Regions from separate parts of the Streptomyces sp. URMC 127 genome, predicted to be linked through region 3. Evidence: predicted binding sites of a transcription regulator. Region 3 holds the regulator's gene; each other region holds the start of a gene.
What was found. The regulator HrcA, encoded in region 3, represses chaperone genes, less so after heat shock. The targets are predictions, from matches to a motif close to TTNGCACTCNGNNNNNCNGAGTGCNAA.
Positions count from the first base shown of each region.

Region 1: a site for HrcA is predicted at 5,018-5,044, ahead of groES (co-chaperone GroES). Genes of this name have one in related genera too.
Region 2: a site for HrcA is predicted at 5,452-5,478, ahead of groL (chaperonin GroEL). Genes of this name have one in related genera too.

Region 1 is NZ_JBPQTW010000071.1:15,107-22,942, reverse strand. Features, by position in the region: gene ACSNOH_RS17040 (LysR family transcriptional regulator) at 1-220, opposite strand, end outside; gene ACSNOH_RS17035 (MOSC domain-containing protein) at 301-984, shown strand; gene ACSNOH_RS17030 (SDR family NAD(P)-dependent oxidoreductase) at 1,145-1,918, shown strand; gene ACSNOH_RS17025 (ester cyclase) at 1,988-2,746, shown strand; gene groL (chaperonin GroEL) at 2,842-4,464, opposite strand; gene groES (co-chaperone GroES) at 4,560-4,868, opposite strand; gene ACSNOH_RS17010 (polysaccharide deacetylase family protein) at 5,235-6,125, opposite strand; gene ACSNOH_RS17005 (THUMP-like domain-containing protein) at 6,338-7,462, shown strand; gene ACSNOH_RS17000 (hypothetical protein) at 7,508-7,822, shown strand.
Region 2 is NZ_JBPQTW010000026.1:12,138-19,973, forward strand. Features, by position in the region: gene ACSNOH_RS09115 (MurR/RpiR family transcriptional regulator) at 47-1,048, shown strand; gene murQ (N-acetylmuramic acid 6-phosphate etherase) at 1,093-2,094, shown strand; gene ACSNOH_RS09125 (PTS transporter subunit EIIC) at 2,099-3,541, shown strand; gene groL (chaperonin GroEL) at 3,666-5,288, opposite strand; gene ACSNOH_RS09135 (cold-shock protein) at 5,657-5,863, opposite strand; gene ACSNOH_RS09140 (MoaD/ThiS family protein) at 6,287-6,562, opposite strand; gene thrC (threonine synthase) at 6,637-7,836, opposite strand, start outside.
Region 3 is NZ_JBPQTW010000098.1:2,092-9,927, reverse strand. Features, by position in the region: gene dnaJ (molecular chaperone DnaJ) at 1-921, opposite strand, end outside; gene hrcA (heat-inducible transcriptional repressor HrcA) at 922-1,938, opposite strand; gene ACSNOH_RS19865 (MBL fold metallo-hydrolase) at 2,124-2,867, shown strand; gene ACSNOH_RS19860 (DUF3097 domain-containing protein) at 2,976-3,806, shown strand; gene hemW (radical SAM family heme chaperone HemW) at 3,893-5,125, opposite strand; gene ACSNOH_RS19850 (AMP-dependent synthetase/ligase) at 5,299-7,188, opposite strand; gene lepA (translation elongation factor 4) at 7,411-7,836, opposite strand, start outside.

The DNA.
Region 1 (7,836 bases), on a different contig from region 3:
CCAGGATGCCGGAGGCGTGCCGGACGAGGGCCGTACCGGCCTGGGTGAGGCGCATCTCGCGGCCCGTGCGCACCAGCAGCGGCGTGCCCGTCGACTGCTCCAGGGCCTTCATCTGCTGGCTGACGGCGGGCTGGGTGCAGCCCAGCTCCCGGGCCGCGGCCGAGAACGAACCGGTCTGGGCCACCGCGCGCAGCACCCTCAGATGACGAGCCTCGATCATAGGGCGAGCATAAGGCCACCTTGGGGGCGCGGCGAAATAGCCCCTGGCGCCTTTGGGTTGCCGTCGACTACTCTCTGTACATGAACTTGCTCTCCGTGAACGTGGGCCGCCCCGCTACGGCGGACATCCCGGGTGCGCCCGGCTTCGGGGCCGGCCTGGCCACCGCGATCGACAAGCGTCCCGTCGCCGGCCCGGTCGCCGTGACCGCGCCCGGCCCGAGGGGCACGGGCGGCAGCGGCCTCGCGGGCGACACGATCGTCAGCCTGCGCCACCACGGCGGGGACGACCAGGCGGTGTACGCGTTCGCGCGCGAGGACCTGGACCGCTGGGAGCGGGAGCTCGGCCGCCCCCTGCCCAGCGGCTCCTTCGGCGAGAACCTCACCACTGCCGGGGTCGACGTCAACGGCGCCCGGATAGGTGAGCGCTGGCGCGTCGGCCCCGATCTGCTGCTGGAGGTGAGCGGGCCCCGCATCCCCTGCCGCACGTTCGCCGACTGGCTGGGGGAGGCGGGCTGGATCAAGCGGTTCACCCAGGAGGCAGCCCCCGGCGCCTACCTTCGGGTGATTGAGCCGGGCGAGATCCGCGCGGGCGACGCGGTCACCGTCGTCCACCGCCCCGGGCACGAGGTGACGGTCTCCTACGTCTTCCGCGCCCGCACGAGCGACCGGTCCCTCCTGCCGGGCGTTCTGGCAGCCGGGGATGCCCTTCCCGCCGGTACGCGCGAGAAGGCCCTGGCGTACGAGGCGAGCCTCGTGGGCTCCTGAGGGCGGGCCGGGCAGCCGGTCCGGCGCGAGCCGGCGGCGCCGGGACGCCCGCCCGAAGCGTCCCGGTACGCCGCCCGGGGACCGTCAATCAGCGCCCGACCCATCGTCAAATCGCCGTACCGCACCGGCACGCGCGTCCGCCGGGCTCTACGGTGCCGGTATGACGACTGTTTTGATCACAGGGGCGACGGCCGGGATCGGCGCCGCGTTCGCGCGCCGCCTGGCGAGCGACGGGCACGACCTCGTCCTGGTGGCCCGCGACGAGGAGCGGCTCGGCCGGTACGCGACCGAGCTCCACGACCGGCACGGCGTGGAAGCGGAGGTCCTCCCGGCGGACCTCTCCGAGGACGAGGGCATCGAGGCGGTGGAGGCCCGGCTGCGCGACCGCGAGCGCCCGGTGCACCTGCTGGTCAACAATGCCGGCTTCGGCAACAAGGGCGGCTACCTGGAGGTGTCCCTCGCCGATGAGCTCACCATGCTCAAGGTGCACTGCGAGGCGGTGCTGCGGCTGACGTCCGCGGCGGCCGAGGGGATGCGCGAGCGCAAGCGCGGCGCGGTGATCAACGTGGCGTCGGTGGCCGCGTTCGTCCCCCGCGGCACGTACGGCGCGAGCAAGTCCTGGGTCGTGCAGTTCACCCAGGGCGCCGCGCGCGACCTGGCCGGGAGCGGGGTGCGGCTGATGGCGCTGTGCCCCGGCTTCGTGCGGACCGAGTTCCACCAGCGGGCGGGCATGGGCACGGACAACGTGCCGGGCTGGCTGTGGCTGGACGCCGACAAGGTGGTGACGGCGGCGCTGCGCGACCTGTCGCAGGGCAAGACGCTGTCGGTGCCCGACCCGCGGTACAAGGCCATGACCGGGCTGATGAAGCTGGCGCCGCGCAGGGTGGTGTCGCGGGCGTCGTCGACGACGGGCCGCAAGTACGGGCCGAAGTAGCGCGCGGGAGATCCCCTCCTCCCGGGTGATCCCCCAGGACTAACCTGGACATATCACCCGGGAGGCGCCATGACATTCGTACAGATCATCGACTGTAGGACGAGCCGGTACGAGGACATGAGCCGGCTGATGGACGACTGGGTCGCCGCGACCGAGGGCAAGCGGACCGCCACCCACGCGGTCGTGGGCAAGGACTGCGCGCAGGACGGCCACTACGTGGAGATCGTGGAGTTCCCGTCCCGCGAGGCCGCGGCCCGCAACTCGAATCTCCCCGAGACCGACCGGATCTTCGCCGAGATGGTCGCGCTCTGCGACGTGAAGCCGTCCTTCACCGACCTCGACGTCGTCCGCGACGAACGGCTGAGCGAGCAGGCGGACGACCGGCGGGGCGAGGGGGCGGGCGACCGGCGGGACGAGCAGGCGAACAAGGCCGCCGCCCGCCGCTTCTTCGAAGAGGTGGCGCGGGACGGCAATCTCGCCCTGATCGACGAGCTCTTCGCCGCCGGCTACCGCGACCACGACATCGGCAGGGAGGAACCCGTCGCCGTCGGCCTGGACGCCCTGCGCTCCGACGTCGAGGGCTGGCGGGACGCCTTCGACTTCGCCTTCACCCTCCGCTCCCAGCTCGCCGAGGGCGACGAGGTCGCCACCCGCTGGACCTGGCGCGGCACCCACCACGGCGACTTCATGGGCCATCAGCCCACCGGCCAGGAAGTGAGCATGGAGGGCACCACCACCTTCTGCTTCGCCGCCGGGAAGATCGCCGAGGGCTGGTGGATCTACGACATGGCGGGCCTGAAGCGGCAGCTGGAGTCGGGCCCGGTGTGAGGGCGAACAGCCGCAGCAGGCCCCGTAAAACGGCCGGAGCCCGGCACCCACCAGGGGTGCCGGGCTCCGGATCGCAGCCGCCGAGCGGCGCGGGGTCAGTGCGAGTGACCGTGGCCGTGACCGGCCTCGGCCTCCTCCTCTTCCTTCTTCTCGACGACCAGGGTCTCGGTCGTGAGCAGCAGGGAGGCGATGGAGGCGGCGTTCTCCAGGGCGGAGCGGGTGACCTTGACCGGGTCGATGACGCCGGCCTTCACCAGGTCGCCGTACTCGCCGGTGGCGGCGTTGAAGCCCTGGCCCTTGTCGAGCTCGGCCACCTTGGAGGTGATGACGTAGCCCTCGAGGCCGGCGTTCTCGGCGATCCAGCGCAGCGGCTCGACGGCGGCGCGGCGGACGACGGCGACACCGGTGGCCTCGTCGCCCTGCTTGTCCAGGTTGCCCTCGAGCACCTTGACGGCGTGGACGAGCGCGGAGCCGCCACCGGAGACGATGCCCTCCTCGACCGCGGCGCGGGTCGCGGAGATGGCGTCCTCCAGACGGTGCTTCTTCTCCTTGAGCTCGACCTCGGTGGCCGCACCCACGCGGATGACGCAGACGCCGCCGGCGAGCTTGGCGAGGCGCTCCTGGAGCTTCTCGCGGTCCCAGTCGGAGTCCGTGGCCTCGATCTCGGCCTTGATCTGGGCGACGCGGCCCTCGACGTCGGCGGAGTTGCCGCCACCGTCGACGATCGTCGTGTCGTCCTTGGTGATGGTCACGCGGCGGGCGGTGCCGAGCACGTCCAGGCCGACCTGGTCGAGCTTGAGGCCGACCTCCTCGGCGACGACGGTGCCGCCGGTCAGGGTGGCCATGTCGCCCAGCATCGCCTTGCGGCGGTCGCCGAAGCCCGGGGCCTTGACGGCCACGGCGTTGAAGGTGCCGCGGATCTTGTTGACGACGAGGGTGGAGAGGGCCTCGCCCTCGACGTCCTCGGCGATGATCAGCAGCGGCTTGGAGGAACCACCCTGGATGATCTTCTCCAGCAGGGGCAGCAGGTCCTGGATGGAGGAGATCTTGCCCTGGTGGATGAGGATGTACGGGTCCTCGAGGACGGCCTCCATGCGCTCCTGGTCGGTGACCATGTAGGGCGACAGGTAACCCTTGTCGAAGGCCATGCCCTCGGTGAAGTCCAGCTCCAGGCCGAAGGTGTTGGACTCCTCGACGGTGATGACACCGTCCTTGCCGACCTTGTCCATCGCCTCGGCGATGAGCTCGCCGACCTGCTTGTCCTGGGCGGACAGGGCGGCGACGGCGGCGATGTCGGCCTTGTCGTCGATCGGGCGGGCGGTCGCGAGGAGCTCCTCGGAGACGGCCTTGACCGCGGCGTCGATGCCCTTCTTCAGGGCGGCCGGGGAGGCGCCGGCGGCGACGTTGCGCAGACCCTCGCGGACCAGCGCCTGGGCCAGGACGGTCGCGGTGGTGGTGCCGTCACCCGCGATGTCGTTGGTCTTGGTCGCCACCTCCTTGACGAGCTGGGCGCCCAGGTTCTCGTACGGGTCCTCGATCTCGACCTCGCGGGCGATGGTGACGCCGTCGTTGGTGATGGTCGGGGCGCCGAACTTCTTGTCGATGACGACGTTGCGGCCCTTGGGGCCGATCGTCACCTTGACCGTGTCGGCCAGCTTGTTGACACCGCGCTCGAGGGCACGACGGGCGTCCTCGTCGAACTTCAGGATCTTCGCCATGGCTTGCTTCAAGTCCTCTCAAACGAACCGCGCCCCGGACCCCGGCGGCATACACACACGGGAACCAGGGCGCAGGTCACAACAAACGGGGTGAATTACTTCTCGATGATCGCGAGCACGTCGCGGGCCGAGAGGACGAGGTACTCGTCACCGTTGTACTTCACCTCGGTGCCGCCGTACTTGCTGTAGAGCACGACGTCGCCGACGTTCACGTCGAGCGGAAGACGCTGACCGTCCTCGAAGCGGCCCGGGCCCACGGCCAGGACGACGCCCTCCTGGGGCTTCTCCTTGGCGGTGTCCGGGATGACCAGGCCAGAGGCCGTGGTCTGCTCGGCGTCGAGCGGCTGGACCACGATGCGGTCCTCGAGCGGCTTGATGGCAACCTTGGAGCTGGCGGTCGTCACGATCCGACCTCCCCCTTCGGAGATTCACGGGGTTATCTGTCTGAGGTGGCGACCAGGAGGATCCGTCGTCGCGGGTGCCGGATTCTGCCCGTCGCTGTGTTTGGCACTCCCGGGTGGAGAGTGCCAACGGAGCCGAGACTATGACGCGGTTAGCACTCGGTCAAGCGGAGTGCCAATTCGCCGTGCGGCGAGCTTGCCCGTTCACCCCTGGGGGTGCGCACCCGGCCGGGCGGCGTACGCGCCCGCCGTGCCGGGCCCGGGGGCGGCGCGGAGGTGGATCTTCCCTCGGGCGACGCGTCGTAATCCTCCGGATTCCGAGGTACGGGGCGGGCGCGCTCCATGCGCCCGGTCCGGCCCCTGCCCGGCCTATACGTAGTCCTCCAGGCGCGCCACGGTGAAGCCCTGGCGCTCGATGCTGCGCAGCATGTTGGCGACCATCTTGGTCATCGTCGTGCCCTTGAGCTCCGAAGGCCCGCGGAAGTGGGCGAGGACGATGTCGCCGGGGCGCAGCTCCCCGCCCTGCGCGTAGCGCATGTCGTTGATCTGCATCGTCGCCTCCCACAGCACCAGCGCCTTCACCCCGCAGCTGCCGGCCGCGGCGAGGGTGGCGTCGTTGTAATTGCCGTAGGGCGGGCGGAAGAGCGGCGGCTTGCTGCCGTACCGCTTCTCCAGGACGTCCTGCTGCCCGCAGATCTCGCGCTGCTGGGCCTCGGCGGAAAGGGTGCGCAGGTTGGGGTGGGAGAGGGTGTGGTTGTTGATGCTGTTGCGGCCGCCCTCGCCGCGGAGCTTCTCGAAGTAGCCGTAGCCGGTGCCCGCGCGGGCGATGTCGTCGGTGAGGAACATCGTGAAGGGCAGCTTCAGCTCCTCGGCCATCTTCACGAACCCGGGGTCCTTCTCCGCCCCGTCGTCGAAGGTCAGGAAGACGACCTTCTCGCTGGTCGGCACGCGCCGGATCACCTTGGGCGCGGCGCCGGCCCGCAGCCCGTCGGTCAGCTTGGCGGAGGGCGGGGCCGGGGGCGCGGCGAGGGGCTTGTCGAGGCCCCAGCGGCGGTAGGCGGCCGCGTCGGCGGACGGCTGCGAGGAAGCGGCGGGGGAAGGGGAAGCCGGGGATTCCGTACGGGAAGAGGGAGCGCCGGACGCCTTCTTCCCGCCACTGCCGCCGGACGAACCGAAGCAGCCGGTGAGGAGGAGGGGCAGCAGGAGCGCGCCGGCGACAGCGGCGCGGGCAGATACGGGACCGGATATACGGGAGCTCACACGTCCGATTGTTGTTCATGAGTTCGGACCGTTCGAGCCGGGCGGAAGCGGGGGCAGAAGCCGGGCAGAAGGGGCGGCCTGCCGGACGGCTGGGCAAGAATGACCGGGTGCCAGCACAGAACGAACCGAACGAACCAGCGGAACCGACGGAACCGAACGAGACGACGCCCGTCACGGCCTTCGCGGCGCTCCTCACCGAGGAGGGCCGGAGCCTGCTCGCCGGGCTGCGCGACCACGACCCGGCCCAGGAGCTGGCCACGGCGACCCGGCTGCGCCGCGACCACCCCGCGGAGCTCGTCTCGGCGGCGCTCGGCATGGCCCGGCTGAGGCAGCGGGCGGTGGCGAAGTTCGGGGCGGAGGACGCGTACCGGATGTTCTTCACGCCGAACGGCGTGGAGCAGTCGACGCGCCGGTCCGTGGCGGACTACCGCGCGGCGCGCTTCGCCGCGCTGGGCGTCCGCTCGGTGGCGGACCTGTGCTGCGGCATCGGCGGTGACGCGATCGCGCTGGCCCGGCTGGGCATCCGCGTCCTCGCGGTCGACCGCGACCCGCTGACCTGCGCGGTCGCGCGCGCGAACGCGGAGGCGCTGGGGCTCGCGGAGCTCATCGAGGTGCGCTGCGCGGATGTGACCGAGACCGGCACCGCGGGTTACGACGCGGTCTTCGTCGACCCGGCGCGGCGGGGCGGCCGCGGCCGCATCTTCGACCCCGAGGCGTACTCCCCGCCCCTGTCGTGGGCGATCGAGGCCGCCCGCCGGGCCCCGCACGCCGCCCTCAAGATCGCACCCGGGGTGCCGCACGAGGCGATCCCGGACGACGCGGAGGCCGAGTGGATCTCCGACGGGGGCGACGTGAAGGAGGCCGTCCTGTGGTTCGGCACGGCTCCGGGCGCGCGGCGCGCGACGCTGCTGCCGGGCGGGCACTCCCTAGTCGGCGCCGGGCTGCCGGATCCGCAGGTCCGGGCAGCCGGCCGCTACCTGTACGAGCCGGACGGCGCGGTCATCCGCGCGCACCTGGTCGCCGACGTGGCGAAGGAGCTGGCCGGCGGGCTGATCGACGAGACGATCGCGTACGTGACGAGCGACGAGCTGCGGGCGACGGACTACGCGTCGGCGTACGAGATCACGGACGTCCTGCCGTTCAACGTGAAGAAGCTGAAGGCGCTGCTGCGGGAGCGGAAGGTGGGGGTCGTGACCGTGAAGAAGCGGGGCTCGGCGGTGGAGCCGGAGGAGCTCCGCAAGAAGCTCAAGCCCGAGGGGCCGAACTCCTGTGTGATCGTGCTGACGCGCGTGGCCGGGGCCCCGGCGATGCTCCTGGGGCAACCGGCACGGACGTAGCGCGGCGGCCGCCGCGCCGGGCGTCGTTGCTCCTACGCTCGCCCCATGACCGAGAACGAGATCAAGCTCAAGGCCATCGCGGCGCTCACCGCCCTGCGCGGCGGTGTCGGGACGGACTACGTCTCCAGTCTCCTCGGCGAGGTCATCCCCGACGAGTTCATGGTGCCGGTCGGCGCGGAGGCGCGCGAGGTCGGGCTCGCGGTGCTCAACCAGCTCTCCGCACCCATGAGCGCGCTGATCAGCGGCTTGATGCTGGCCTTCGAGGCGGTCGCGGACGCCTACGACGACACCGCGCCGGAGGCGCCGACGGAGGAGATCCTGCAGACCCTCGCCCTCGAACTCGCCCGCGAACCCGAATGAGGCCGCACCGGCGC
Region 2 (7,836 bases), on a different contig from region 3:
ACGGTGACGGTTGACGGCTCACCACCCTGAAAATACCTTTCAAAAGGTGAGCAGCAAAGTGAAAGAAACTACCGGAGCCGGTGGTGCGGGCGGTACGGGCCGCGCCACGGGTGGCGAGCGGCCCGTCCCCGCTCCGGCGGGACCGTCGGCGGGACCGCCCACCGCGCCTCCCGCCCCCGGCGCCCTCGCCGCCAAGGTCCGCACCCTCGCCCCCTCCATGACCCGCTCGATGCAGCGCGTCGCCGAAGCCGTCGCCGGGGACCCCGCGGGCTCCGCCGCGCTCACGGTCACCGGCCTGGCCGAGCGGACGGGCACCAGCGAGGCCACCGTCGTGGGCACCGCCCGCCTGCTCGGCTACCCCGGCTACCGCGACCTGCGGCTCGCCCTCGCCGCGCTCGCCGCCGAGCAGGCGCCCGGCCGCGCGCCCGCCGTCACCGCCGACATCGCGGTCGACGACCCGCTGCCCGCCGTCGTCGCCAAGCTCGCCCAGGAGGAGGCCCAGTGCCTGGCGGACACGGCCGCCGCCCTCGACACCGCCCAGCTGGAGGCCGCCGTCGCCGCGCTCGCCGGCGCCCGGCGCATCGACGTCTACGGCATCGGCGCGTCCCACCTGGTCAGCCAGGACCTCGTCCAGAAGCTGCTGCGCATCGGCCTGATCGCCCACGCGCCCGCCGACCCCCACCTCGCCGTCACCAACGCCGTCCAGCTGCGCGCGGGCGACGTCGCCGTCGCCATCACCCACTCGGGCCGGACCACCGACGTCATCGAGCCGCTGCGGGTCGCCTTCGAGCACGGCGCGACGACGCTCGCGATCACCGGCCGCCCGGAGGGCGAGATCGCCCAGTACGCGGACCACGTGCTCACCACCGCCTCCGCCCGGGAGAGCGAGCTGCGCCCGGCGGCCATGTCGAGCCGCACCAGCCAGCTCCTCGTCGTGGACTGCCTGTTCATAGGCGTCGCCCAGCGGACGTACGAGACCGCGGCGCCGGCCCTGTCGGCCTCGTACGAAGCGCTCGCCCACCGACACGCCCCGCGCTCCCCGCGCTGACCGAAGCCGGCCCGCCCGGCCCGCACGGAAAGAGCCGTCCGCCCATGGCCCCTTCAGCGTCGTCATCCGCATCAGCCGCGCCGTCCGGCCCCTCCAGCCCCTCCGCCCCCTCCGGCGCACCGCAAGCACCCCGCGCCCTCCGCGACGAACTCGCCGCGCTCACCACCGAGGCGTTCCGGCCCGAGCTCGCCGACATCGACCGGCTGCCCACCCTCGACATCGCGCGGATCATGAACGGCGAGGACGCCGGCGTGGCCGCCGCCGTCGCCGGGCGGCTGCCCGAGATCGCCGCGGCCGTCGACGCGACGGCCGCCCGGATGGCCCGCGGCGGGCGGCTCGTCTACGCGGGCGCGGGCACCGCCGGCCGCCTCGGAGTGCTCGACGCGAGCGAGTGCCCGCCCACCTTCAACACCGACCCCTCGCAGGTCACGGGCGTGATCGCGGGCGGCGCCGCGGCGCTCGTCACCGCCGTCGAGGGTGCCGAGGACAGCAGGGAGCTGGCCGCGGGCGATCTGGCCGCACTCGGCATCGGCCCGGCCGACACCGTCGTCGGCGTCTCCGCCTCCGGCCGCACCCCGTACGCCGTCGGGGCCGTCGAACACGCCCGCGCGGCCGGGGCGCTGACCATCGGCCTGGCCTGCAACGCCGGTTCGGAGCTGGGCCGGGCCGCCGAGCACGCCATCGAGGTCGTCACCGGGCCCGAGCTGCTCACGGGCTCCACCCGGCTGAAGGCCGGCACCGCCCAGAAGCTCGTCCTCAACATGCTCTCGACGATCACCATGATCCGGCTCGGCAAGACGTACGGGAACCTGATGGTGGACGTGCGGGCCTCCAACGACAAGCTGCGCGCCCGCTCCCGGCACATCGTCGCCCTCGCCACCGGCGCCTCGGAGCGGGAGATAGAGGACGCCCTGACGGAGACCGGCGGCGAGGTGAAGAACGCGATCCTCGTGGTCCTGGGCGGCGTCGACGGCCGCACGGCCACCCGTCTGCTCACCGAGTCCGGCGGCCACCTGCGCACGGCGCTCCGCGCGGCGGGGGGCTAGCGCCGTGGCCCCGGTCGACGACCCGCCGGGGGCGCGGGAGGGGGGCCGCGACACCACCGCGGCCGCCCTCCTCCCCCTCCTCGGCGGCGCCGGCAACCTCACGTCCGTCACGAACTGCATGACGCGCCTGCGCGTAACCGTCCTGGACCCCTCGGCCGTCCGCCGCACCGAACTGCGCGCCCTGCCGGGGGTCCTGGGCGTGGTGGAGGACGGCCCGGCGCTGCAGATCGTCCTCGGTCCGGGCGCGGTGGCCAAGGTCGCGCCGGAGCTCGCGCGGCACCTGGAGCCCGTCACCGCACAGGCGCTGGCCGAGCGCGGCGCGGCCATCCGGGCCGGGCACAGGGCCCGCAACGCGACGCCGGTGAAGCGGTTCCTGCGCCGGATCGCGCAGATCTTCGTGCCGCTGATCCCGGCCCTGATCGGCTGCGGCGTCGTGGCGGGCCTGGCCGGCCTGCTCGCCAACCTGCACCGGCTGCCCGCGCTCGCCGCCGCCCTGGCGGCCTGCGCGTCGGGCTTCATGTCGCTCATCGCCGTCTTCGTCGGCTACAACACGGCCAAGGAGTTCGGCGGCACCCCGGTCCTGGGCGGGGCCGTCGCGGCGGTCATCGTCTTCCCGGGCGTGGAGCGGGTGAGCGCGTTCGGCGAGCGGCTCCACCCCGGCCAGGGCGGGGTGCTCGGGGCGCTGGCCGCGGCCCTGCTCGCCGCGCACGTCGAACGCTGGTGCCGGGCCCGGGTCCCCGAGGCCCTGGACGTGCTGCTCACCCCGGCGGTGACGGTCCTGGTGGCGGGCCTGGCCACGCTCTACGGGCTGATGTACGCGGCGGGCGCGGCCGCCGGCGCCGTCGGCGGCTTCACCGACCGGCTGCTGGCGAACGGCGGCGCGGCGGCCGGTTTCGTCCTGGGCGGCCTGTTCCTGCCCCTGGTGATGCTGGGCCTGCACCAGGCCCTCATCCCCGTCCACGCGACGCTCATCGAGCAGCAGGGCCACACGGTCCTCCTGCCGATCCTCGCGATGGCGGGCGCGGGCCAGGTGGGCGCGGCCCTCGCGGTCTACGCGCGGCTGCCGCGCAACGGCTCGGTGCGCAGGACGGTCCGCTCCGCCCTCCCGGCCGCCCTCCTGGGCATCGGCGAGCCCCTGATCTACGGCGTCTCGCTCCCCCTGGGCCGTCCGTTCGTCACGGCGTGTGCGGGCGGGGCGTTCGGCGGGGGCTTCGTGGGGCTGCTGGGCCAGCTCGGCGACCCGGTCGGCTCGACCGCGATCGGCCCGTCGGGCTGGGCCCTCTTCCCGCTGCTGAGCGGCAGCCACGGCCTCGTCCGGGCGGTGGCCGTCTACGGGGCGGGGCTGCTGACCGGCTACGCGGCGGGGTTCGTGCTGACGTACGCGTTCGGGCTGAGCCGTGCGTCGCTGCGCGAGCTGAACGCCGAACGGGGCGCCCCGGGCGCCTGAAACGGCCCGAGGGCGGCACCCCCTCTTCAGGGGGCGCCGCCCTCGGACACGTACTGCTCGGTGCTGCTCAGTGCTGGTGGTCAATACCACTCAGCACTGCTCAGGACAGCTGATCCGGTGCGGATCAGAAGTCCATGTCACCGCCCGGCATGCCGCCCGGAGCGGCCGCGGCGGCCTTCTCCGGCTTGTCGGCGATGACGGCCTCGGTGGTCAGGAACAGCGCGGCGATGGACGCGGCGTTCTGCAGCGCGGAGCGCGTGACCTTGGCCGGGTCGATGATGCCCTCGGCGATCATGTCGACGTACTCGCCGGTCGCGGCGTTCAGACCGTGGCCCGGGGTCAGGTTGCGCACCTTCTCCACGATGACGCCGCCCTCGAGGCCGGCGTTGACCGAGATCTGCTTGAGCGGGGCCTCCAGGGCCAGCTTGACGGCGGCGGCACCGGTGGCCTCGTCGCCCTCGAGCTCCAGCTTCTCGAAGACCGCGGAGGCCTGCAGCAGGGCCACGCCACCACCGGCGACGATGCCCTCCTCGACGGCGGCCTTGGCGTTGCGGACGGCGTCCTCGATGCGGTGCTTGCGCTCCTTGAGCTCCACCTCGGTGGCGGCACCGGCCTTGATGACGGCCACGCCGCCGGCCAGCTTCGCCAGACGCTCCTGCAGCTTCTCGCGGTCGTAGTCGGAGTCGCTGTTCTCGATCTCGGCGCGGATCTGGTTGACGCGGCCCTGGACCTGCTCGCTGTCACCGGCACCGTCGACGATGGTCGTCTCGTCCTTGGTGATGACGACCTTGCGGGCGCGGCCGAGCAGGTCGAGACCGGCGTTCTCCAGCTTGAGGCCGACCTCCTCGGAGATGACCGTGCCGCCCGTGAGGATGGCGATGTCGCCGAGCATGGCCTTGCGGCGGTCGCCGAAGCCCGGGGCCTTGACGGCGACGGACTTGAAGGTGCCGCGGATCTTGTTGACGACCAGGGTCGACAGGGCCTCGCCCTCGACGTCCTCGGCGATGATCAGCAGCGGCTTGCCGGACTGCATGACCTTCTCGAGGAGCGGCAGCAGGTCCTTGACCGAGCCGACCTTCGAGTTGACGATCAGGATGTACGGGTCCTCGAGGGAGGCCTCCATACGCTCCATGTCGGTGGCGAAGTACGCCGAGATGTAGCCCTTGTCGAAGCGCATACCCTCGGTGAGCTCCAGCTCCAGACCGAAGGTCTGGGACTCCTCGACGGTGATGACGCCTTCCTTGCCGACCTTGTCCATGGCCTCGGCGATGAGCTCGCCGATCTGGGTGTCGGCGGCGGAGATGGAGGCGGTGGAGGCGATCTGCTCCTTGGTCTCCACGTCCTTGGCCTGCTCGAGCAGGGCGGCGGAGACGGCCTCGACGGCCTTCTCGATGCCGCGCTTCAGGGCCATCGGGTTGGCGCCGGCGGCCACGTTGCGCAGACCCTCGCGGACGAGCGCCTGGGCGAGGACGGTCGCGGTCGTCGTGCCGTCACCGGCGACGTCGTCCGTCTTCTTCGCGACCTCCTTGACCAGCTCGGCGCCGATCTTCTCGTACGGGTCCTCGAGCTCGATCTCCTTGGCGATGGAGACACCATCGTTGGTGATCGTGGGGGCGCCCCACTTCTTCTCGAGGACGACGTTCCGGCCCTTGGGGCCGAGGGTGACCTTGACGGCGTCGGCGAGCTGGTTCATCCCGCGCTCGAGACCGCGCCGTGCCTCCTCGTCGAACGCGATGATCTTGGCCATGTGAAGTGGTCCTCCCAGGACGGGGTGGAGACTGCTCCGGACCGCGCTGGCGCCCGCGACGGACGGCCTGCGTGCCCGGGCGGTTCCTTGCCCCGCCCGGACCGCCGACCTCACCGACGGTCCAAATCTGTCACTCTCACTCGGAGAGTGCTAAGCCCAATGATTAGCACTCGACCAGGGAGAGTGCAAGCGCCTCGGGGAGACGGTCACGCCCACGGGGACCGGGAAGCCGGGAAACCGCGGCGGCAGGGAGCCCCGGGCAGCAGCCGTACCCACTCCGCCCGCCCCGCACACGCGCGAGGGGCCCGCACCTCGATGAGGTGCGGACCCCTCCGCAAACCGAGCGAGCCGGTGGTCGATGCGCCGCGTCAGACCGCCTGCAGCTTCACCATGTCCGCCTGCGGCCCCTTCTGGCCCTGCGAGATCTCGAACTCGACCCGCTGACCCTCCTCGAGGGTGCGGTAGCCGTCCATCTGAATCGCGCTGTAGTGGACGAACACATCCGCACCACCGTCGACCGCGATGAAGCCGTAGCCCTTCTCCGCGTTGAACCACTTGACGGTGCCCTGAGCCATGCCTAACTCCCCTATTACTGGCCCTTGCACAGGACCGCACTTCGCGGACCCGGGTCAGACCTCACCCCTGGCAGCCCAGTGGGTGTGCGCCGGAACGCGTCGACCGCGGCTGAATGTATCTGCACGGATGCCGTCTGCAACAGGTCACTCGGACGAGAATTCCGGGCGTGGCCGATCGAGAAAATCGCCCGAACTCCGGGTATTTCGGGGCAAGTCGGGCCGGGAAAAACACAACCAACCCGGCATTTCGTGCACACACTTCGCGCACAACTTGACGGGTTCTCATATGCGTTCGGCACTGACGCCGGGCGGGGATCGCCCCAACTGTATCGCGCTCAACAGCCGGAATCGCCCCGTCCGCTACTGCGGCCGGGGCGATTCCGGGAAGGAGGTGCGGCAATAACGGAGGAACCCTGTGAAACCTCAGCCGCCGGCGACGGCCGGGATCACGGAGACGGAGGAGCCGTCGGGGGTGGGCGTCTGCAGCCCCTGTTCGAAGCGGACGTCGTCGTCGTTGACGTAGACGTTCACGAACCGGCGCAGCTTGCCGTTGTCGTCGAGGACGCGGGCGGCGATGCCGGTGTGGCGGCCCTCAAGATCAGCGATGACCTCGGAGAGGGTCGCACCCTGGGCGGACACTTCGGCCTTACCGCCGGTGTAGGTGCGCAGGATGGTAGGAATACGAACGGTAACGCTCACGGGAAAGCCTCCAGAGAGTTGTGGGCAGTCGTGCCGCTGGGGCGGCACGGGTGGGCACAACCGGCCCGCAGATGTCAGACGGCAGCAAGCCCCGCGGCGCGGAACGCCTCCAACGACGGCCGGATCGTCGCGGTCGGCCCCGCCGCAACGGCGTCGAGCGTCTTGAGCCCGTCTCCGGTGTTGAGCACGACGGTCGTGAGCGACGGATCGAGCAGACCGCTCTCGATCAGCTTCCGCGTCACCCCGACCGTCACCCCACCCGCCGTCTCCGCGAAGATCCCCTCCGTCCGCGCGAGCAACCGGATCGCCTCGACGATCTCCTCGTCCGTGACGTCCTCCACCGCCCCGCCCGTCCGCCGCGCGATGTCCAGCACGTACGGCCCGTCCGCCGGGTTGCCGATGGCGAGCGACTTGGCGATCGTGTCCGGCTTTACCGGCCGCACCACGTCGTGCCCCTCCTTGTACGCGCGGGAGACCGGCGAGCACCCTTCCGCCTGCGCCCCGAAGATCTTGTACGGCCGGTCCTCGACCAGCCCGAGGGCGATGAGCTCCTTCAGCCCCTTGTCGATCTTCGTGAGCTGGGAGCCGGAGGCGATCGGCACCACGATCTGGTCCGGCAGCCGCCACCCGAGCTGCTCGCAGATCTCGTAGGCGAGCGTCTTGGAGCCCTCGCCGTAGTACGGCCGGAGGTTGACGTTGACGAAGCCCCAGCCCTCGCCCAGCGGATCGCCGATCAGCTCGCTGCAGAAGCGGTTGACGTCGTCGTACGTGCCTTCGATGCCGACGAGGTCGCCGCCGTACACCGCGGCCATGACGACCTTCCCGGCCTCCAGGTCGTGCGGGATGAACACGCAGGACTTGAAGCCGGCCCGGGCGGCCGCGGCCCCGACGGCCCCGGCGAGGTTGCCGGTCGACGAGCAGGACAGCGTCGTGAAGCCGAAGGCGCGGGCGGCCTCGACGGCGATCGCGACCACCCGGTCCTTGAAGGAGTGCGTCGGGTTGCCGGAGTCGTCCTTGACGTACAGGCCGCCGGTCACGCCGAGTCCGCGGGCGAGGTTGTCCGCCTGGACGAGCTTGGTGAAGCCGGGGTTGAGATTCGGCTTGGCGGCGACGCCGGCGGGTACGGGCAGCAGCGGGGCGTACCGCCAGATGTTCGCGGGGCCGGCCTCGATCCGCTGCCGCAGGGCCTCGGGGTCGCCTGCCGGCAGGTCGTAGGCGACTTCGAGCGGGCCGAAGCACAGGGCGCAGGCGAAGACGGGTCCGAGGGGGAAGCG
Region 3 (7,836 bases):
CGGGACCGACTGGCCCGACTGCGTGCCCGGGCGGATGTCGATCTCCTCGATGCCGTCCAGCGTCTCCAGCGGCACCTTCGTGCCGAGGGCCGCGGCCGTCATCGGGATGGTGACCGTGCAGTGCAGGTCGTCGCCGCGGCGCTGGAAGATCGGGTGCGGCTTCTCGTGGATCTCGACGTAGAGGTCGCCGGCGGGGCCGCCGCCGGGGCCGACCTCGCCCTCGCCCGCGAGCTGGATCCGGGTGCCGTTGTCGACACCGGCCGGGATCTTGACGGTGAGGGTGCGCCGCGAGCGCACGCGGCCGTCGCCGGCGCACTCCGGGCAGGGGGTCGGCACGACCGTGCCGAAGCCCTGGCACTGCGGGCACGGCCGGGAGGTCATGACCTGGCCGAGGAAGGAGCGGGTGACCTGCGAGACCTCACCGCGGCCGCGGCACATGTCGCACGTCTGGGCGGAGGTGCCGGGGGCCGCGCCCTCGCCGCTGCAGGTGGTGCAGACGACGGCGGTGTCGACCTGGATCTCCTTGGTCGTCCCGAACGCGGCCTCGTCGAGGGTCACTTCGAGACGGATCATGGCGTCCTGGCCGCGCCGGGTGCGCGAGCGCGGGCCGCGCTGCGACGCCTGTCCGAAGAAGGCGTCCATGATGTCGGAGAAGTTGCCGAAGCCCGCGCCGAAGCCACCGGCCCCGCCACCGCCGCCGGACGCCGAGAGCGGGTCGCCGCCGAGGTCGTAGACCTGCTTCTTCTGCGGGTCCGAGAGCACCTCGTAGGCGGCGTTGATCTCCTTGAACCGCTCCTGCGTCTTCGGGTCCGGGTTGACGTCCGGGTGCAGCTCGCGGGCGAGGCGGCGGAAGGCCTTCTTGATCTCGTCCTGCGAGGCGTCGCGCCGTACGCCCAGGACCGTGTAGTAGTCCGTGGCCACTTACGACTCCGCCAGGATCTGTCCGACGTAACGTGCCACTGCGCGTACCGCTCCCATCGTTCCGGGGTAGTCCATGCGGGTCGGTCCGACCACGCCGAGTTTGGCGACTGCCTCGTCGCCCGAACCGTAGCCGACGGCGACGACCGATGTGGAGTTCAGTCCCTCGTGAGCGTTCTCGTGACCGATGCGGACCGTCATCCCGGAGTCCGTGGCCTCGCCCAGCAGCTTCAGCAGCACGACCTGCTCCTCCAGCGCCTCCAGCACGGGGCGGATGGTGAGGGGGAAGTCGTGCCCGAAACGGGTGAGGTTGGCGGTGCCGCCGATCATGAGACGCTCCTCGGTCTCCTCGACGAGCGTCTCCAGCAGGGTGGCGAGCACCGTAGAAACGGTTCCGCGGTCCTCCTGCTCGAAGGACTCGGCGAGATCCGAGACCAGCTGCGGCACGTCCGTGAACCGGCGGCCCACGACGCGGCTGTTGAGCCGGGCGCGGAGGTCCGCCAGCGAGTTCTCCCCGATCGGGGCCGGGCAGTCGATCATGCGCTGCTCGACGCGCCCGGTGTCGGTGATCAGAACGAGCATGACGCGGGCCGGCGCGAGCGAGAGCAGCTCCACGTGGCGCACCGTCGAACGGGTCAGCGACGGATACTGCACCACGGCGACCTGCCGGGTCAGCTGCGCCAGCAGGCGGACCGTGCGCCCCACGACGTCATCCAGGTCGACGGCGCCGTCCAGGAAGTTCTGGATGGCGCGCCGCTCCGGGGTCGACAGGGGCTTGACGCCCGCGAGCCGGTCGACGAAGAGCCGGTAGCCCTTGTCGGTCGGGATGCGGCCGGCGCTGGTGTGCGGCTGGGCGATGAAGCCCTCCTCCTCCAGCGCGGCCATGTCGTTGCGCACCGTGGCCGGGGAGACGCCCAGCCGGTGCCGCTCGGTGAGGGCCTTGGAGCCGACGGGCTCCTCGGTGCCCACATAGTCCTGGACGATGGCGCGCAACACCTCGAGCCTGCGTTCGCTCAGCATCGCGCGCACCTCCAAGTCCAGACCGTCTTACGGGGCCGATCCTGGCACTCAGTGGTGGCGAGTGCCAAAGCCCTCCAGCCAGTGTACGGCCGTGCACCACAGGCAGGGCAAGAGCCGTCCGCGCCGTGCCCCCGTCGCGCACGGCCGGACGGGCAACCGTACCGCCCTCCCGCTAGCGTCCTGGTATGGACAGCGGGCAGCAAGGCCAGGGGGCGGAAGCGCGGTGGGAACGGCTCGCGCCGGGGGTCGCGCGCCGCCGAATGCCGGGGTGGGACGCCACGGCAGGGGTGATCGTCGGCAGTACGGGTGTGCTGCTCGTGGACACCGGGTCGACGGTGGCGGAGGGGGCGGAGCTCGGGCACGACGTGCGGGAGCTCTTCGGCCGGAGCGTGACGCATATCGCTCTTACGCACCCCCACTTCGACCACGTATTCGGCACGGCCGCGTTCCCGGGCGCGGAGGTGTACGGGGCCGTGGGCGCCGCCGAGCTGATGCGGCGCGAGCGCGAGGAGCTGCGCCTGGACGCGGAGCGGTACGGGCTCGCGCCCGCGGCCGCGGCGGAGGCCGCCGAGCGGCTCGTGGTGCCCCGGCACCCGGTCAGCGGGGAGCTGACGCTGGACCTGGGCGGCGGGCGGCAGGCGCTGCTGGCCAACCTCGGGCCCGCCCACACCGCGCACGACCTGGCGATCTTCGTCGCGGGCCGCGGCGGGGCGCCCGAGGTCGTCTTCTGCGGGGACGTCGTCGAGGAGTCCGGCGAGCCCCAGGCGGGCCCGGACGCCCTGCCCCGGCGCTGGCCCGCGGCCCTGGACCGGCTGCTGGCGCTGGGCGGCGAGAGCGCGGTCTACGTGCCGGGGCACGGGGCGGTGGTGGACGCGGCGTTCGTACGGGCGCAGCGGGACGCCTTGGCGGCGCGCTTCGGGGAGTCGTGACGTGCGGCGTGACGTGCGGCGTGACGTGCGGCTGTCCGCCTGTGCGGCTATCCGGCCGTGCGGCTGTCCGGCGGCTGACCGCGACGCGCCGCGGGAAGAATGATCTCCATGCGCAGCAGACAGTACGGTCCCGATCTCACCCCTCCGTGGAAGAAGCAGCAGCCCGCGCCCGAGGTGCCTGCGGACGTCGATCTCGTGGTCGAAGAGGTCACCACCGGGTTCTGCGGGGCGGTGATCCGGTGCGAGAAGACGGCCCAGGGGCCCACCGTCACCCTGGAGGACCGCTTCGGCAAGCACCGCGTCTTCCCGATGGAGCCGCGCGGCTTTCTCCTTGAGGGGCGCGTCGTCACCCTCGTGCGCCCCACGGCGGCCCGTACGCCCCAGGGGCCCGCGCGGACGGCCTCGGGTTCGATCGCCGTCCCGGGCGCGCGGGCACGCGTCGCTCGCGCCGGACGCATCTACGTGGAGGGCCGGCACGACGCGGAGCTCGTCGAGCGGGTGTGGGGCGACGACCTGCGCATCGAGGGCGTCGTCGTGGAGTACCTGGAGGGCGTCGACGACCTCCCGGCGATCGTCCGCTCCTTCGCCCCCGGGCCCGACGCGCGGCTGGGCGTCCTCGTGGACCACCTCGTGCCCGGCTCGAAGGAGTCGCGGATCGCGGCGGAGGTGACGGGCGAGCACGTCCTCGTCGTGGGTCACCCGTACGTGGACGTGTGGGAGGCGGTCAAACCCTCCTCCGTGGGCATCCCGGAGTGGCCGCGGGTGCCGCGGGGGCTGGACTGGAAGACGGGGGTGTGCGAGGCGCTCGGGTGGCGGCCGGTGAACACGGGGGCCGCTTGGCAGCGGATCCTTTCGAGCGTGCGGTCGTACAAGGACCTGGAGCCGGAGTTGCTGGGGAGGGTCGAGGAGCTGATCGACTTTGTGACGGTGGGCCCCTAGGAGGGCCGTTTCCCGGGGCTGCCGGCTTGTGGGCAGTCGTTCCGCAGGGCGGAACGGGTGGGCACAAGCCGGCCACCGGGCCGCACTCAGTCCACCAGGTCCCGCACCACCGCATCGGCCAGCAGCCGTCCCCGGAGGGTCAGCGCCGCACGGCCCTGCTCGTACGCCTCCGGCCGCAGGAGGCCGTCCGCCAGGGCCCGCGCGGCCGCCGACGCGCCCGCCGGCTTCAGGAGCGACAGCGGGCAGCCCTCCTCCAGGCGCAGTTCGAGGAGGATCCGCTCCACGCGCCGGTCCTCCTCCGAGAGGAGCTCCCGGCCCGCGCCCGGCGACCGGCCCTCGGCCAGTGCCTGGGCGTACGCGCCCGGGTGCTTGACGTTCCACCACCGCACGCCGCCGACGTGGGAGTGCGCACCGGGGCCCGCGCCCCACCAGTCGGCGCCGCGCCAGTAGAGCTCGTTGTGGCGGCAGCGGCCGGCATCGGTCGTGGCCCAGTTGGAGACCTCGTACCAGGAGAAGCCGGCGGCCGTGAGCGCGTCCTCGGCGATGAGGTAGCGGTCGGCGTGGACGTCGTCGTCGGTCATGGGGACCTCGCCGCGGCGGATCCGGCGGGCGAGCTGGGTGCCCTCCTCGACGATCAGGGCGTACGCGGAGACGTGGTCCGGCCCGGCGCCGACGGCCGCGTCCAGGGAGGCGCGCCAGTCGTCGTCGGACTCCCCCGGCGTGCCGTAGATCAGGTCGAGGTTGACGTGCTCGAAGCCGGCCGCGCGCGCCTCCGCGACGCACGCCTCGGGGCGGCCCGGGGTGTGCGTGCGGTCGAGGATCTTCAGGACGTGCTGCCGGGCGCTCTGCATGCCGAAGGAGATCCGGTTGAAGCCGCCCTCGCGCAGCTCGGCGAGGTAGCGCGGGTCGACGGACTCGGGGTTCGCCTCGGTGGTGATCTCCGCGCCGTCGGCGAGGCCGAACTCGTCGCGGATCGCGGCCAGCATCCGCACGAGGCCGGCGGCGGGCAGCAGGGTGGGCGTGCCGCCGCCGACGAAGACGGTCTCGACGGGGCGCGGGTCGTCGCCCAGGACCTTCCGTGCGAGACGGATCTCCTGCTCGACCGTCTCGGCGTAGTTGTCCCGCGAGGCGAGCGCGCCGCCGGAGCCGCGCAGCTCGCTCGCGGTGTACGTGTTGAAGTCGCAGTACCCGCAGCGCGTCGCGCAGTAGGGCACGTGCAGGTAGAACCCGAGCGGCCGCTGCCCGGCGCCGGTGAGGGCGTGGCGGGGCAGGGCCCCGTCCTCGGGCACGGGTTCGCCGTCAGGCAGTACGGAAGGCATGGGTCCATTGTCCGGCATCGCCGGAGCGGACCGGCCGGCGAGCCGGAGGGCACCCGGCCGGGAGCCTGCGGGACCCGGCCAGCGATGCCGGAGAGCATCCGGCAGGCTGCTCAGCGACCGCCGGCAGGCTCCTCGGCGACCGCCGGCCGGCTCCGGAGCGACCGCGGCCGGCTCTACTTCTCCCGGGCGCCCTCGTACATCTCGTCGATCAGGTGCTGGTAGCGCCGCTCGACCGCCGGCCGCTTGAGCTTCAGGCTCGGGGTGAGCTCGCCGTGCTCGACGTCCAGGTCGCGCGGCAGCAGCCGGAACTTCTTGATCGTCTGCCAGCGCTGGAGGCCCTCGTTGACCCGCTGTACGTAGCCCTCCACGAGCTCGACGGTCCGCGGGTCGGCGACGACCTCGGCGTAGGTCTTGCCGGCCAGGTCGTGCTCGGCGGCCCAGGCCATGAGGGTGGGCTCGTCGAGGGCGATCAGAGCGGTGCAGTAGTTGCGGTCGGCGCCGTGCACGACGGCGTTGGAGACGAAGGGGCACAGGGCCTTGAACCGGCCCTCGATCTCGGTCGGTGCGACGTACTTGCCGCCCGAGGTCTTGATCAGGTCCTTCTTGCGGTCGGTGATGCGCAGGTAGCCGTCGGGGGACAGCTCGCCGATGTCGCCGGTGTGGAACCAGCCGTCGCTCTCCAGGACCTCGGCGGTCTTCTCGGGCAGGCGGTGGTAGCCGGCCATGACGCCGGGGCCGCGCAGGAGGATCTCGCCGTCGTCGGCGATGCGGACCTCGGTGCCGGGCAGCGGCTTGCCGACCGTGCCGGTGCGGTAGGCCTCGCCGGGGTTGACGAAGCTGGCGGCGCTGGTCTCGGTGAGGCCGTAGCCCTCCAGGATGTGGATGCCGGCGCCGGAGAAGAAGTAGCCGATGTCCGGGGGCAGCGCGGAGGCGCCGGAGACGCAGGCGCGCAGCCGGCCGCCGAAGGCCTCGCGGATCTTGGCGTAGACGAGGGCGTCCGCGACGCGGTGCTTGGCGGCGAGCCCGAAGGGGACGGAGGCGCTGCCGGTGCGGCGGAAGTTCTCCTGGGAGGCCTTGGCGTACTCGCGGGCGACGTCGGCGGCCCAGCGGAAGATCTTGTACTTGGCGCCGCCGCCCTCGCGGGCCTTGGCCGCGACGCCGTTGTAGACCTTCTCGAAGATGCGCGGGACGGCCGCCATGTAGGTGGGGCGGACGGCCCGGAGGTTCTCGGCGATCCGGTCCTGGCGCCCGTCGACCGCGGTGACGTGCCCGGTGCTGATCTGGCTGCACGTCAGCACCTTGCCGAAGACGTGCGCGAGGGGCAGCCACAGGAACTGCACGTCGTCGGGGCGGACCATGCCGGTGGCCTGGATGGCGCGAGCCATGTACGACCAGGTGTCGTGGGGCAGGCGCACGCCCTTGGGGCGGCCCGTGGTGCCGGAGGTGTAGATGAGCGTGGCGAGCTGGTCGGAGCGCAGGGCCTTGATGCGCTCGCGGACCGTCTCCGGGTCGGCCGCGAGGCGGGCGGCGCCGCGCCGCTCCAGCTCGGCGAGGGAGAGCACCCAGCCCTCGGGGTCGCCGTCGGCGGGGACGGCGTCCTTCTCCTCGACGACCACGACGTGCGCGAGGCCGGGCAGGTCGGCGCGGTGCTGCCGGGCCTTGGCGAGCTGGGCCGCGTCCTCGGCGATGAGCACGCGGCTCTCGGAGTCGGAGAGGATGAACGCCGTCTCCTCGGCGTTGGTGCTGGGGTAGATGGTGGTGGTCGCGGCCCCGGAGCAGAGCACTCCGAGGTCGGTGAGGATCCACTCCACGCGGGTGGTGGAGGAGAGGGCGACCCGCTCCTCGGGCTGCACGCCGAGGTCGACCAGGCCCGCGGCGATCGCGAAGATACGCTCGGCGGCCTGGCCCCAGGTGAGCGAGGCCCAGGTGTCGGGACCCTGGCCGGCGGGGGCGGGGACCGGGTAGCGGTAGGCCTCCGCGCCGGGCGTCGCCCCGACGCGTTCGAGGAGGATCGTCGCCACGGAGGGCGGACGGTTCTCGATCAAAGCCTGTGTCTCGGTCACGGCGTCCTCCGGGGCCCGATTCGTTGCTGGTGACTCACGAGTAACCTTCCAAGCAGTGATCAGCGTAAGCGGCCCGGGCCCGTGGCGTAAGAGGGTGAGAAGGGCTTGTCGAAGCTGTGACCGGCGACGGCGCGGAGGGCGGCCCGGAGCGCCCGGAACATGCGGAAGCGCCCGCTCCCAGGGGTGGGAACGGGCGCTTCGGGTGACCGGCCGGGAGCGGGCTTACTTCTTGCCCTTCTCCCCCGACTCGTCGCTGGACAGCACCGCGATGAAGGCCTCCTGCGGGACCTCCACGCTGCCGACCATCTTCATCCGCTTCTTGCCTTCCTTCTGCTTCTCCAGCAGCTTCCGCTTACGGGAGATGTCACCGCCGTAGCACTTGGCGAGGACGTCCTTGCGGATGGCGCGGACGGTCTCGCGGGCGATGACGCGGGAGCCGATCGCGGCCTGGATCGGCACCTCGAAGTTCTGCCGCGGGATGAGCTCGCGCAGCTTGGCGACGAGCCGCACGCCGTACGCGTACGCCTTGTCCTTGTGGGTGATCGCGGAGAAGGCGTCGACCTTGTCGCCGTGCAGCAGGATGTCGACCTTGACCAGCTCGGAGGTCTGCTCGCCGGTGGGCTCGTAGTCGAGGGAGGCGTAGCCGCG